Regions from separate parts of the Sphingomonas carotinifaciens genome, predicted to be linked through region 2. Evidence: predicted binding sites of a transcription regulator. Region 2 holds the regulator's gene; each other region holds the start of a gene.

Region 1 (3,206 bases), 430 kb from region 2:
GGTGTCACCGGTTACTATTTCAAGCAGACGACCGACGACAAGCTCAATGGCGTAAAGGTCGGCACTGACGGGTATCGAGGTGAGGTATTCGCGCTCGGACCGCTCGTTCGCTATCAGGCCGGCAAGGTGCCGATCGTCGCCCAGTGGCAGCACGAGCTCTCCGCCTCGAACCGCACCCAAGGCAACAGCTTCTGGCTCAAGGCTGCATTCCGGTTCTGAGGGTGCGGGATCGACCCGCGCTCGGCTCAATCCATCGGAGACAGAAGGGGTGTGGACCACGATGTTACCGTGATCTATGAGGCAGTAGGCGGGGTAGAGCCTATCGCTGACATCGCGGCTGACGCCATGAAGAACCGGAACATTGACCTCTAACTTGCAGCGTGTCGCTCGCGGGTGATGCGCGGATCCTCGTACAGGTCCCGCATCGCCCGCAGTCGAAACGCATTCCACCAGCGCTGCCAGCGGTGCTCGGCCGCATCGTGGATCATGTGGCAGCGTTGACAGAGCGCTCGCAGGTTAGCCGGGGCGCGGTTGCTCGGATCATGATCGAGGTGCGCGCAAGCCAGCACGACATAGGTCATGCGGACGCTCGCCAGCGTAAAGCCGCCCTTCATCGAAACCCGCTTGCCCTGGTCTGACCGCCAACACCTCGCATCGGCATCCCACCAGCGTCCATCGCCAAGGTGAGCGACCCGCCGAAGGTGCGGCCGACGGCATTGCTCGCAGCGTCTGCCGGCGCGGTCGAACCGGATCGTGTCTGACAGCTGCTGCCAGTCGATCGGGTAAAGCCAACGGTTTTCGGCGCGGATCGGCATCGCATTTCTATGAGTCACGCGACCAGCCTTGGAAAGCTGATTTTCGCCGTTTGTTTTCACACCGTTTGGCAGGTGTTCCACCGCGAAACGATAAACCGAGAGGATCGAGGCTTGACCAATAGGGCTCGGTAACGGAACATAAAGGGAACAGGTAGAGTCTAACCCTTATGCCCGCCGCCCTTGATTCATCAGCGCCGACCATAGCGCATCTTCGGACGATCGCTACACCCACGACCGACTTCCGCATCATGCCTTTCGGCGTCGACGCGATCGACGGGCGGCTCGGGGCAGGGGGCCTACGCGCTGGCGCGCTCCACGAGGCGACAGCGCAGAGTGCCACGATGGTCGACGACGCGGCAACGACGCTCTTCCTCGCCAGCATCGCCGCGCGTGAAGCTGCTGCGACAGGCGGGCCGGTGTTGTGGGCGAGTTGCCGCGCTGACCTGTATGCGCCGGCGCTGGAGCAGATCGGCTTACCCAGCGCAGCCGTGATCCATGCCCAACCGCGCGATGACGCGGCCCTTCTGGCGGTGATTGAGGATGCGGTGCGCGACGGTACACCGTCTGCCATCGTCGCAGAGGCGAGCAAAGTCTCCATGGTCGCCACCCGCCGCCTGCAGTTGGTCGCGGCCGAGGCTGACATGCCGGTCCTGCTTTTGCGCCGTCGACGCGGGCTCAACGAGGATCCGCTTGCCGAACCATCCGCGGCCTGGACGCGCTGGCGGATCGGCACCGCACCGTCCGAGCGGCTTGAGGTCGCGGGTGTAGGAAGAGCGAGATGGACGGTGGAATGCACTCGCCAGCGTGGGGGTGAGGGGTTCTCCCTGATTGTGGAGGGCAGCAATGAGACGGGTCGTCTCGCTGTTCCTGCCGGACTTGGCCATCGAGCGGCTGAGACGGTTGGAGCGGTCCGCTTCGCGGCAGCCTGAACGGCCTGTCCTCGAGCTGCCGGTAGATGACGACCCCGGCGCCTGTTCGGTGCCGCGGGGCGGCGGTTGGCGGCCAGGTGCGCGGTGGGCACGCGAGGGCCTGCGTTCCCGCGCCGACGTCGAGACGCAGATCGCGGCGCTGCCAACGCATGCACAGCCGCCGATGCGCGAGCTCGGCCGGCGATCGGAGGCAGCAAGCCACCCTTATAAGACCGTAATCACAGGGCATCCGACGCCGAAAGCATCGCCGTTGGATATTAAAAGCAATGGCTTTCCGCCTTTGGCGCTTATCGGGAAGGCGGGCCGGCGCGAGGAGGTGGTTGCTGCCTGCGAAGGTGCACGGGCGCTCGGTATTCATCTCGGTATGGCTGCGACCCATGCGCGCGCTCTCGTATCGGATCTCGACTTCCGTCCGGCCGAGCCGGAGGCTGATGCGGCACTCCTCGACCGCCTGGCGCTGTTCGCGGTTCGGCGCTGGTCGCCGATTGCTGCTGTCACGCCCGCCGATGGGCTCTGGATCGACCTTGCTGGCTGCGCGCATCTGCATGGTGGTGAGGAGCGGTTCTGCAGGCGGCTGATCGCTTTCTGCCGTCGTGCCGGCTTCACCGCACGCGTGGCCGTCGCTGATACGGCAGGGGCGGCCCATGCCCTCGCTCGCTTCGGCCGCAGCGAGCTGACCCGCGTCGAGCCGGGTGCAACCGCCAGTGCGATCTCGCCGCTGCCGATCGTCGCCTTGCGCTTGGCGCCGAGCGCCATCAGCGCTGCCAAACGCTTCGGCTTCGAGACAGTAGCGGATCTGCTGCCGGTCGCGCGTGGGCCACTGGCGCGTCGGCTCGGTCTGCCGGCAATCACGCGTCTGGACCAGGCGCTCGGCGCCGTGGCCGAGCCAATCACCCCGCGCGAGGATGCCGAAGTTCCGATGGTCGAGCGTCGCCTCCTTGAGCCGATCGGCACAGCCGAGGCGATCGAACAGGTTATGGGCGACCTGCTGAACGATCTTGCGCAGGTCCTGCAAGCGCGAGGCTTAGGGGCACGGGCACTCCGCCTCACGGCCTTGCGCGTCGACGGCACGGAACAGGTCGTGGGCGTCGGCACGTCGCGGCCGACGCGCGAGGTATCGCACCTTCTCAGGCTTCTGAAGCTCAGGATCGAGCGGATCGACCCTGGCATGGGCCTCGAGCAATTCTGGCTGGTCGCGCCGCATACCGAACCGCTGGATGCGGTCGACCTTGGCGCGGTCCTCGCCGGCGAGGCGCTGGTGCGGGACCCGGCGCGTCTGGTCGACGTCATCGCTGGCAGGATTGGAGGCTATGCCGTCTACCGGCTTGCGCCCGTCGAAAGCCATGTGCCGGAGCGGGCCGTCACCCGCTCCGACCCGGTGGAGATGCCAGGATCATGGCCGGCATGGAAGCGCCCGATCCGCCTCTTTGCCCGGCCGGAGCCGCTGGCGCGCGTGATAGCG
Region 2 (3,206 bases):
GGCGGCGGGGTTGGCAGCGCGGGCGTTCTGGTTGTTGAACACCTGCGCGATGCGGATCGCCAGCGGATAGTCGTTGCCGATATTGTCGTTCCGCAGGCCGCGGCGTGCGATGATGCCGAGGCTGAGATCCTGATAGTCGATCTCGCGCCGGTCGGAAAAGTTGACAAAGCCGGTGATGCTGCCGAGCCCGTCCATCTCCTTGACCAGCTTGGCATTCGCCTGATGCTGGCGCTGGCTGCCAAAACCCTTCCACTTGTCGGTGGTCAGGTAGCCATAGGAGAGATAGCCCTTGAGCCCGCCACCCAGGTCGCCGCTATCGGCGCGGACGAAGGCACGAACGGTGTCGTTGCTGCCATAGGTGCCGGAGGCGACCAGATCGGCGGTGTCGGCAGGGGCGCGGCTTTCGAACTGCAGCGTGCCGCCCAGATTGCTGGTCGAGGCGGTGCCGAGCGCGCCCGCACCCTGCGCAACGGTGGTGCTGCCGATATTTTCGGAGATGATCGCGCGGCTGATGTGCAGGCCGTTGACGTTGCCATAGCTCATGTCGCCAAGCGGCACGCCGTCGAGCGTGAAGCCGAGCTGGTTCTGGTTGAAGCCGCGCAGCGAGATGCGCGTCGACCATTCATAGGCGCCGAACGCGTCGGCGGACTGGAAATTGACGCCGGGCAGCTTGGCGGCCGCCTTCAGCGGCGAGGTGCCCGGCGGCAGGCGTTCCAGATCGGCGGCGGTGATCGTCTGCACCTGACGGGTCTGGCCGAAGCCGAGGACGACGATGTCCTGTCCGTCGCCGCCGGGAGCGGGATCGTCGGCGACCAGCGTTGCCGTGTCGGCGACCTGGGCGGTGGCGTGCTGCGCGGCGAGAAGCGCGATGGATGCGGCACCGGCGCGCCAGATATGTGCGGTCATGATCGTCGTCCCCCTATGGGGCGACATTGCGCCCCTTTGGCGGGGCTGGTGACGTGATTTGGTTACCGGATCACTACAATTGCGCGGCCGAACGGTGACGCGGGGAAGGCGCGTGCGATAATCGCATGACCGGCCCCGGTCCCGAGATGCGTGCGACATCGGCGGGACCGGGGCGGTCATGTTCCGCCGCGATCAGTCGTAGCGGCGGAGAAGGCCGGACAGCTTGCCCTGCACCCGCACCTGCGCGGGCGCATAACGCTGCGGATCGTAGGAGCGGTTGGCGGGATCGAGCCGCACCATCGCGCCCTCACGGCGGAAATATTTCAGCGTCGCCTCGCTGTCGTCGATCAGCGCCACGACGATCTCCCCGTCGCGCGCGGTTTCGGTGCGGCGGATCAGGGCGTAGTCGCCATCGAGGATACCCGCCTCGACCATCGAGTCGCCCGATACCTCCAGCGCATAATGCTCACCCGAGCCGAGCAGCGCCGCAGGGACGGCCAGCGTCGAGGACCCCTCGAACGCCTCGATCGGCAGGCCGGCGGCGATGCGACCGTGCAGCGGGATTTCCAGCACGTCGTTGGCCGGGATCGGGCTGGCGGCGGCGGCGGCGGGCGCGGTGGTGCCGACGGGTGGTGCCGGTGTCGCAGCTGCCTTCGGCTCGGCCGGGCGCTCCGGCATGCGCAGCACCTCCAGCGCGCGGGCGCGGTTGGGCAGGCGGCGGATGAAGTCGCGTTCCTCCAGCGCGGAGATCAGGCGGTGGACCCCCGACTTCGACTTGAGGTCGAGCGCGTCCTTCATCTCCTCGAACGACGGGGACACGCCCGTCTCCGTCAACCGGTCATTGATGAAGCAGATCAGCTCGTGCTGCTTGCGCGTGAGCATCGCGGAACCTCCGTCCAGAACAGACGTGGAACTTATAAGGAACGTTTTGGCTTGCGTCAAGCGAGGGGCAGGATTTCCGCCGAGTCGCCCGCCTGTGCCGGGGGGGCGTGCGGCTCGCGCACGATCAGGCAGGTGGAACGGGCGAGGGTCAGGAGCATGGAACTGTCCTGGATGGTGGAGGCGTAGGCGCGGCCGTCGCGGAGTTCGGCGCGCAGATAGTCGGTGCGCGGGCCGTTGGCGGGGAGGGTTTCGCCGAGCAGGGCGAGGGCCGGGCGGGGGAGCGGGTCGGCGGCGCCGGCTAGGGCGGCGACGAGGGGCTTCACGAACAGCATGGCGGTGACAAAGGCGGAGACGGGATTGCCGGGCAGGCCGAGCACGAGCGCGTCGCCAAGCCGGCCGGCCATCATCGGCTTGCCGGGGCGCAGCGCGATGCGCCAGAAGTCGATGGTGCCACCGGCCGCGGCGAGCGCGGGGCGGACGAGGTCGTGATCGCCGACCGACGCGCCGCCGGTGGTGACGAGCAGGTCGGCGCGTACGCCGGCAAAGGCGCGGGTCAGCGCGTCCAGGTCGTCGGGCAGGATGCCGAGGTCGATGATCTCCACCGGCAGGTCGCCCAGCATCGCGGCGAGCATGACGCCGTTCGATTCAGGGAGGGCGAGGCCGCTGGCATCGCTGCCCGGCGCGACCAGCTCGTCCCCGGTGGCGGCGATCGCCACACGCACGCGGCGGCGGACGGGGAGGGCGGCGACCCCGCCCGTCGCGGCGACGGCGATGCGGGCGGGGGTGAGACGCTCGCCCGCGGTGACCAGACGCTGGCCGGTGTGGAAGTCGAGCCCGCGGGGACGGACGTTGCGTCCGGCGTGCGCCGGGCCTTCGCCGGTGAGGGTCAGGCTGGCGCCGTCGCGCCCGGCCTCTTCCTGGATCAGCACGGTATCGGTGCCGGGGGGCAGGGCGGCGCCGGTGAAGATACGGGTCGCCTGGCGTGCGCCGACCGATGCCTCGAAAGGGCGGCCGGCGGCGCTTTCGCCGATCACCTGCCACGGGCCGGGCATGTCGTCGAAGCGGATCGCATAGCCGTCCATCGCCGACAGGTCGGCGGCGGGTTGCGTGCGGGCGGCGACAATGTCGGCCGCGGCCCAGCGACCCGCCGCGTCGCGCAGCGGCAGCGTTTCGGTGGACACGGGCACGGCGAGCGCGAGCAGGCGTGCCTGTGCCTGCGTGACGGGGACGAGCGGGGTGGCGGCGGAAATGGCGATATCCTTCGCAAAGCGGCCGGGGGAGAACGGCGTCGGGGCGGCAAGGGTCCGTGGTTGATCCCTGATGGACGGATGCGATATCCTATCCGCCCAAGGAGAAGCCGATGCGAGCCCTTTCCGTTCTCGATACCGTTTTCGCCCGGCACCCGCGTGCGGTGGGTG
Region 3 (3,206 bases), 260 kb from region 2:
CGGATGATGAGCCAGACCGAGTCCGCGCCTTGGCAGATGTCGACCGACAGGTCGCCGAGGCCGAACCGGTCGAGCCGCTTCATCGCGCCGCCCATCAGCTCCTCGCGCAGGCCCAGCACATAGGCGCTGACGCCAGGAATGTCCTCAGGGGGCTTGACGATGTCCAATACCGTCGATGACATAAATCCCATCCTCCGGAACCAAATCCCTTAACGCATGTTGTCCTAAGCGACTGAAAATACGTCACTATCTGGCACAACTCGACAGCGAGCCGTTGGTTCATGCGATGCGGCGAACGGCGCGTCGCGCGTTGTGGACGGCATGGCAGGGAAGGCTGGAGCATCGATGGGCAGTTGGACCGACGATCATGGTGCGCGGCCCCGCGTCGCGCTGGTGCTGGGTGGGGGCAATGCGCTGGGTGCGTATCAGGCCGGCGTGTTCGAGGCCCTGCAATCGGCAGGGATCGTGCCGGAATGGATCGCGGGCACCTCGATCGGGGCGGTCAACGGCGCGCTGATCTGCGGCAATGCACCCGAGGCACGGCTGGACCGGTTGCGCGACTTCTGGCGGCCGGCGGAAGGCGCCATATCGCCGACCGGGCCCGGAGAGACGGCGCGGCGGACCGCCAGTGTCGCGGAGGCCATGTTATGGGGGCGCGGCGACGTGTTCGCGCCACGCGGCCCCGGTACGTGGCCGATGGGTACGCAGGCGCTGTACGATTCGTCACCGCTGGGGCGGGGTATCGCGCGGCTGGTCGATATCGATCGGCTGAATGACGGCGGGATGCGCTACGCCACGGTGGCGGTCGACCTGGAGACGGGGGCGGAGCGCGTGTTCGACACGCAGCGAGGCCGCGTCGGCGTCGATCATGTGCGGGCAAGCGGTGCGCTGTTGCCGCTGTTCCCGCCGGTCACCGTCGATGGCCGCGACCTGGTCGACGGGGGTACCGCGTCGAACCTGCCGGTCGATCTGGTGCTGGCGGAGCCGGGCGAGGGCGCGTTGCTGTGCATCGCGGTCGACCTGTTGCCGCTGGAGGGCGGTGCGGCGCGGACATTGGGCGATTCGTTGCAGCGGATGCAGGACCTGGCCTTTGCCTGTCAGGCGCGGCGGGCGATCACCGGGTGGCAGCGCGACTATGACCTGCGCGCGCGGATACCCGGCGAGACGCCGCGCACGGTGACGTTGATCCACATGGCTTATGGCGGCGAGGAGCGGGAAGTGTCGGGCAAGGCGCTGGACTTCTCCGCGCGCTCGATCGGCGAGCGGTGGACACGCGGCGCGCGCGACATGCACCATGTCATCGCGCAACTGGATGCGGGCGAGATCGCCACCGGCCGGTCCGGGCTGACGGTCTACCGCTTTCAGGACGGCGAGCGGCGGGAAGGCTGATCGCGGATCGTCAGGTGACGATCGGATGGCGACCGCGCAGATCGTCGAGCGTGCGTTCCACCGCGGCATTCTCGCCCGCGGTGCCGGCGGGGGCGAGCGACCAGTTGCAATGGGGATGCGTCTCGGCACTGTAGACGCGTACATCGCCCAGCACGATCCGCCAGCGGCGGCGGGTGCCGCCCACCTGTTTCACGAGCGTTGAGAGCAGGATGTCGAGAAGGTCGTCGCGGGTCATGCTGGGGCGCGTTAGCCCCATCGGCGCCGTCAGGGAAGCAGGCATGCGAAAGCGGCGTACAGCGACAAAAATTGTCATGTTCCATCCTTGTTCCGGAGGAACAAAGAGCGTACATAGCGGTCAGCAATTGAACGTAGAAACAGCATGCTCTAGCGAAGGGAGCTTCTGATGGCCGCCAATCTGAAAGTGATCGATACCGGCATGGCAACCCTCAATGCAGACCGGCAAAAGGCGCTAGACGCCGCGCTGGCACAGATCGACCGCGCCTTCGGCAAGGGCTCCGCGATGAAGCTGGGGCAGAAGGAGGCGATGCAGGTCGAGGCGATCTCGACCGGCTCGCTCGGTCTCGACATCGCACTCGGCGTCGGCGGCCTGCCGCGCGGTCGCGTGATCGAGGTCTATGGCCCTGAATCGTCGGGCAAGACGACGCTGGCCCTCCACGTCATCGCCGAGGCGCAGAAGAATGGCGGCACCGCTGCCTTCGTCGACGCCGAACATGCGCTCGACCCGGTCTATGCCAAGAAGCTGGGCGTCAACATCGACGAGCTGATCGTGTCGCAGCCCGACACGGGCGAGCAGGCGCTGGAGATCACCGACACGCTGGTCCGCTCCAACGCGATCGACGTGCTGGTGGTCGACTCGGTCGCGGCACTGGTGCCGCGCGCGGAAATCGAGGGCGAGATGGGCGACAGCCATGTCGGCCTGCAGGCGCGCCTGATGTCGCAGTCCCTGCGCAAGCTGACCGGTTCGATCAGCCGTTCGCGCTGCATGGTGATCTTCATCAACCAGCTGCGCATGAAGATCGGCGTGATGTACGGCAACCCGGAAACGACGACGGGCGGCAACGCGCTGAAATTCTATGCGTCCGTTCGTCTCGACATCCGCCGCACCGGCGCGATCAAGGACCGCGAGGAAGTGACCGGCAACGCGACCCGCGTGAAGGTGGTGAAGAACAAGGTCGCGCCACCGTTCAAGCAGGTCGAGTTCGACATCATGTATGGCGAGGGTATCTCCAAGATCGGCGAGATCCTCGATCTGGGTGTGAAGGCCGGGCTGGTCGAGAAGTCGGGTAGCTGGTTCTCCTACGACTCGGTGCGGATCGGGCAGGGGCGCGAGAACGCCAAGACGTACTTGCGGGAAAACCCGGAAATGGCCGACCGGCTGGAACGCGCCATCCGTCAGCGCACCGACAAGGTCGCCGAGGAGATGATGACCGGCCCGGATGCCGAGGACGACGCCTGAGGGCGGCCCGCGCCCTCCGACAAGGGGCGCGGCAGGTCATCTTGCATCATGCCGATGCCGACACGAGAAGGGCCTGCCGATCCGGCGGGCCCTTTGTCGTTTCGGAGACGAGGGGCCGCGGCCTTTATCGCCTGACAGGAGAATGCAGCGCATGACCGGACGATCCGAATGGCAGTCCCGTGTGGGTCGGGTATGGGCACAGGAATGGCGCCGGACCGATCGCGCGCTGGCGAGCGTGGCCGAGCGGCTGGATGCGGCGATCGCGGCGGTTGCGCCACAAAGCGGCCATGCCGTCGATATCGGCTGCGGCGCGGGCAGCACGACGCTGGCGCTTGCCGCG
Region 4 (3,206 bases), 870 kb from region 2:
AGTTCGGCCGCCAAGATCGCCGACTGGCGCCAGCAGATCGGCGAGCCGCTGATCGCACAGGCGCGTACCGATCCTGCCGCCGCACAGGAGGTGCTGCGTGCGTCCAGCAAGACCGTGACGATGCTCCCCGTCCTGGCGCCACTCCGCGCGCTGCGTGCCGATCAGGCCGAGCATATGGTCGCGGCGCGTGACATGCGCGATGCCGCGATCAGCACCGGGCGCTGGGCGCTGGTTCTGGGCGGCCTTGCCCTGCTGGCGGCGGCGATCACCCTGTCGGTCCTGCTTGCCCGCTCGCTGGCGCGACCGATCGTGCGGCTGACCGGCGTCATGGATACGCTGGCGCGCGGCAATCACGGTGTTACCGTCGCCGACGAGGCACGCGGGGACGAAATCGGCGTGATGTCGCGCTCGGTGGTGGTGTTCCGCGATGCCGCGGTCGCCAAGGCGCGCGCCGATGCCGAGCAGCAGATGGTGGTCGATCAGGTCGGCGCCGCGCTGGCGCAACTCGCCGAATCCGATCTGCGTGCCCGGCTTCAGGACTTTCCGGCCTCCTATGCCTCGCTGGAACGCGACTTCAACACCGCCGTCTCGCGCCTGTCCGCGGCCCTGGCGGGTGTGCGCGGCAACACCAGCGGCATCGCCGCCAGCACCGCCGAAATGCATGCCGCCACCGACGACCTCGCGCGCCGCGCCGAACAACAGGCGGCCAGCCTGGAGGAAAGCTCGGCCGCGATCAACGAGATCGCCGGTGCCGTTCGCCAGACCGCCGATCAGGCGCGCGCCGCCGAGACGATCGTGCACAAGGCGAGCCGCGACGTGAACACCAGCGAGGAGATCGTGCGCCGCACCGTCGCCGCGATCGGTGACATCGAACGCTCGTCCAACGAAATCGCCGAGATCATCGCGCTGATCGACGGATTGTCCTTCCAGACCAACCTCCTCGCGCTCAACGCCGGGGTCGAGGCGGCACGCGCCGGCGAGGCGGGCAAGGGCTTCGCTGTTGTCGCGTCCGAGGTTCGCGCGCTGGCCGAACGTTCGGCAGAAGCGGCGCGCGACATCAACGCGCGCATCACCGCCACCGTGCAGCGCGTGCGCAGCGGCGTCGACCTGGCGCAGCAGACGGACCAGTCGCTGCGTGCGATCACCACTGGCATCAACGAGATCGCGACCTTCGTCACCGCCATTGCGGGCAGCGCGGGGGAGCAGGCGGCCAGCATCCAGCAGGTGAACCTGGCGATCGGCGAGATGGACACCGCGACGCAGGCGAATGCGGCCATGGTCGAGGAGGTGACCGCCGCCGTCCGCGCCCTGACCGACGAGACCGGCATGCTCGAACAACAGGTCCACCGCTTCCGCGTCGACGACCAGGACGCCCCGGCACCCGCCGCCCCGCGTGCCCCCGCGCCGGTCGCGAAGATGCCGTCACCGCGCACCGCGCGCCCGGCCCGCGTACAGGGCAACGCCGCCCTGAAGCTCGACGACGACGACTGGAGCGCGTTTTAGGATGGGGATGGCGAGGGTGGCCCATCCGCCACCCTCGTAACGCAGGTGATCGCTTCCTATCTTCCGGCTCTGGCCTCCCGAGCGGAACGGAAGTAGAACTCGCCTCATGTCCCTGACCAAGATTTCGGTGCGCGGCGCGCGCGAGCATAACCTCAAGGATGTCGATATCGACATCCCCCGCGACACGCTGACGGTCATCACCGGCCTGTCGGGCTCGGGCAAGTCCTCTCTCGCCTTCGACACCATCTATGCCGAGGGGCAGCGCCGCTATGTCGAGTCGCTGTCGGCCTATGCGCGCCAGTTCCTGGAGCTGATGCAGAAGCCCGACGTCGATCATATCGAGGGCCTGTCGCCCGCCATCTCGATCGAGCAGAAGACGACCAGCCGCAATCCGCGCTCGACGGTGGCGACCGTCACCGAGATCTACGATTACATGCGCCTGCTCTGGGCGCGCGTCGGCATTCCCTATTCGCCCGCCACCGGCGAGCCGATCGCCGCGCAGCAGGTCAGCCAGATGGTCGACCGGGTGATGGCCCTGCCGGAGGGGACGCGCCTCTACCTCCTCGCCCCCGTCGTGCGCGGCCGCAAGGGCGAGTATCGCAAGGAGCTGGCCGAGTGGCAGAAGGCGGGCTTCACCCGCGTGCGCATCGACGGCGAGCTGTACGACATCGAGGAAGCCCCCGCGCTCGACAAGAAGTTCAAGCACGACATCGAGGTGGTGGTCGACCGCCTCGTCGTGCGCGGCGACCTTGCCACGCGCCTCGCCGACAGTTTCGAGACCGCGCTGAAGCTGGCCGACGGCCTCGCCTATGTCGACCCGGCCGATCCGGTCGAGCCGACCACGCCCAAGTCGGCGGTCCTCGGCGACCACGCGCCGCCGGGCCGCATCGTCTTTTCCGAACGCTTTGCGTGCCCCGTCTCGGGCTTCACCATTTCTGAGATCGAGCCGCGCCTCTTCTCGTTCAACGCGCCGCAGGGCGCGTGCCCGGCCTGCGATGGCCTTGGCGAGACGCTGCTCTTCGACGAGGATCTCGTCGTTCCCAACCACGACCTGTCGATCAAGAAGGGCGCGGTCGTGCCCTGGGCCAAGTCCAATCCGCCCAGCCCCTATTACATGCAGGTGCTGGGCAGCCTCGCGCGCGAATTCGGCTTCGCGCTCGACATCGCCTGGAAGGATCTCGACCCCAAGGTCCAGTCGATCATCCTGCACGGCACCAAGGGCAAGGCGGTCACGCTGACCTTCGTCGACGGCAAGAAGTCGTATGACGTGAAGAAGCCGTTCGAGGGCGTGATCGGCAACCTCAACCGCCGCATGCTCCAGACCGAGAGCGCCTGGATGCGCGAGGAACTGTCCAAATACCAGTCCTCCAAGCCCTGCGACACCTGCCACGGCGCCCGCCTCAAGCCAGAGGCGCTGGCGGTGAAGATCGCCGGCCGGGACATCGCGCACGGCACCCGCCTGTCGGTGGTCGACGCGCTCGCCTTCTTCACCGACATGCCGAACCACCTGTCGGACCAGCAGCGCGCGATCGCCGAACGCATCCTGAAGGAGATCGTCGAGCGGCTCGGCTTCCTCAACAATGTCGGCCTCGATTACCTGAACCTCGACCGTACCTCGGGCACGCTGTCGGGCGGTGAGAGCCAGCGCATCCGCCTTGCCTCGCAGATCGGCTCCGGGCTGTCCGGCGTCCTCTACGTGCTCG

What was found. Region 2 encodes LexA, which represses DNA repair genes until DNA is damaged. Its sites were predicted from a motif close to GTTCCNCNCTTGTTCT; they were not measured.
Region 1: a site for LexA is predicted at 949-964, ahead of GQR91_RS09495 (ImuA family protein). Genes of this name have one in related genera too.
Region 3: a site for LexA is predicted at 1,703-1,718, ahead of recA (recombinase RecA). Genes of this name have one in related genera too.
Region 4: a site for LexA is predicted at 1,587-1,602, ahead of uvrA (excinuclease ABC subunit UvrA). Genes of this name have one in related genera too.

The regions. Positions count from the first base shown of each region.
Region 1 covers NZ_WSUT01000005.1:1,573,865-1,577,070, forward strand. The annotation lists gene GQR91_RS09485 (SphA family protein) at 1-219, shown strand, start outside; gene GQR91_RS09490 (hypothetical protein) at 369-815, opposite strand; gene GQR91_RS09495 (ImuA family protein) at 1,157-1,744, shown strand; gene GQR91_RS09500 (Y-family DNA polymerase) at 1,659-3,206, shown strand, end outside.
Region 2 covers NZ_WSUT01000005.1:1,999,348-2,002,553, forward strand. The annotation lists gene GQR91_RS11530 (TonB-dependent receptor) at 1-906, opposite strand, end outside; gene lexA (transcriptional repressor LexA) at 1,099-1,788, opposite strand; gene GQR91_RS11540 (molybdopterin molybdotransferase MoeA) at 1,845-3,038, opposite strand; gene GQR91_RS11545 (DUF6356 family protein) at 3,149-3,206, shown strand, end outside.
Region 3 covers NZ_WSUT01000005.1:1,739,605-1,742,810, forward strand. The annotation lists gene GQR91_RS10305 (hypothetical protein) at 1-182, opposite strand, end outside; gene GQR91_RS10310 (patatin-like phospholipase family protein) at 346-1,389, shown strand; gene GQR91_RS10315 (hypothetical protein) at 1,400-1,624, opposite strand; gene recA (recombinase RecA) at 1,793-2,866, shown strand; gene GQR91_RS10325 (class I SAM-dependent methyltransferase) at 3,018-3,206, shown strand, end outside.
Region 4 covers NZ_WSUT01000005.1:1,128,181-1,131,386, forward strand. The annotation lists gene GQR91_RS07275 (methyl-accepting chemotaxis protein) at 1-1,503, shown strand, start outside; gene uvrA (excinuclease ABC subunit UvrA) at 1,610-3,206, shown strand, end outside.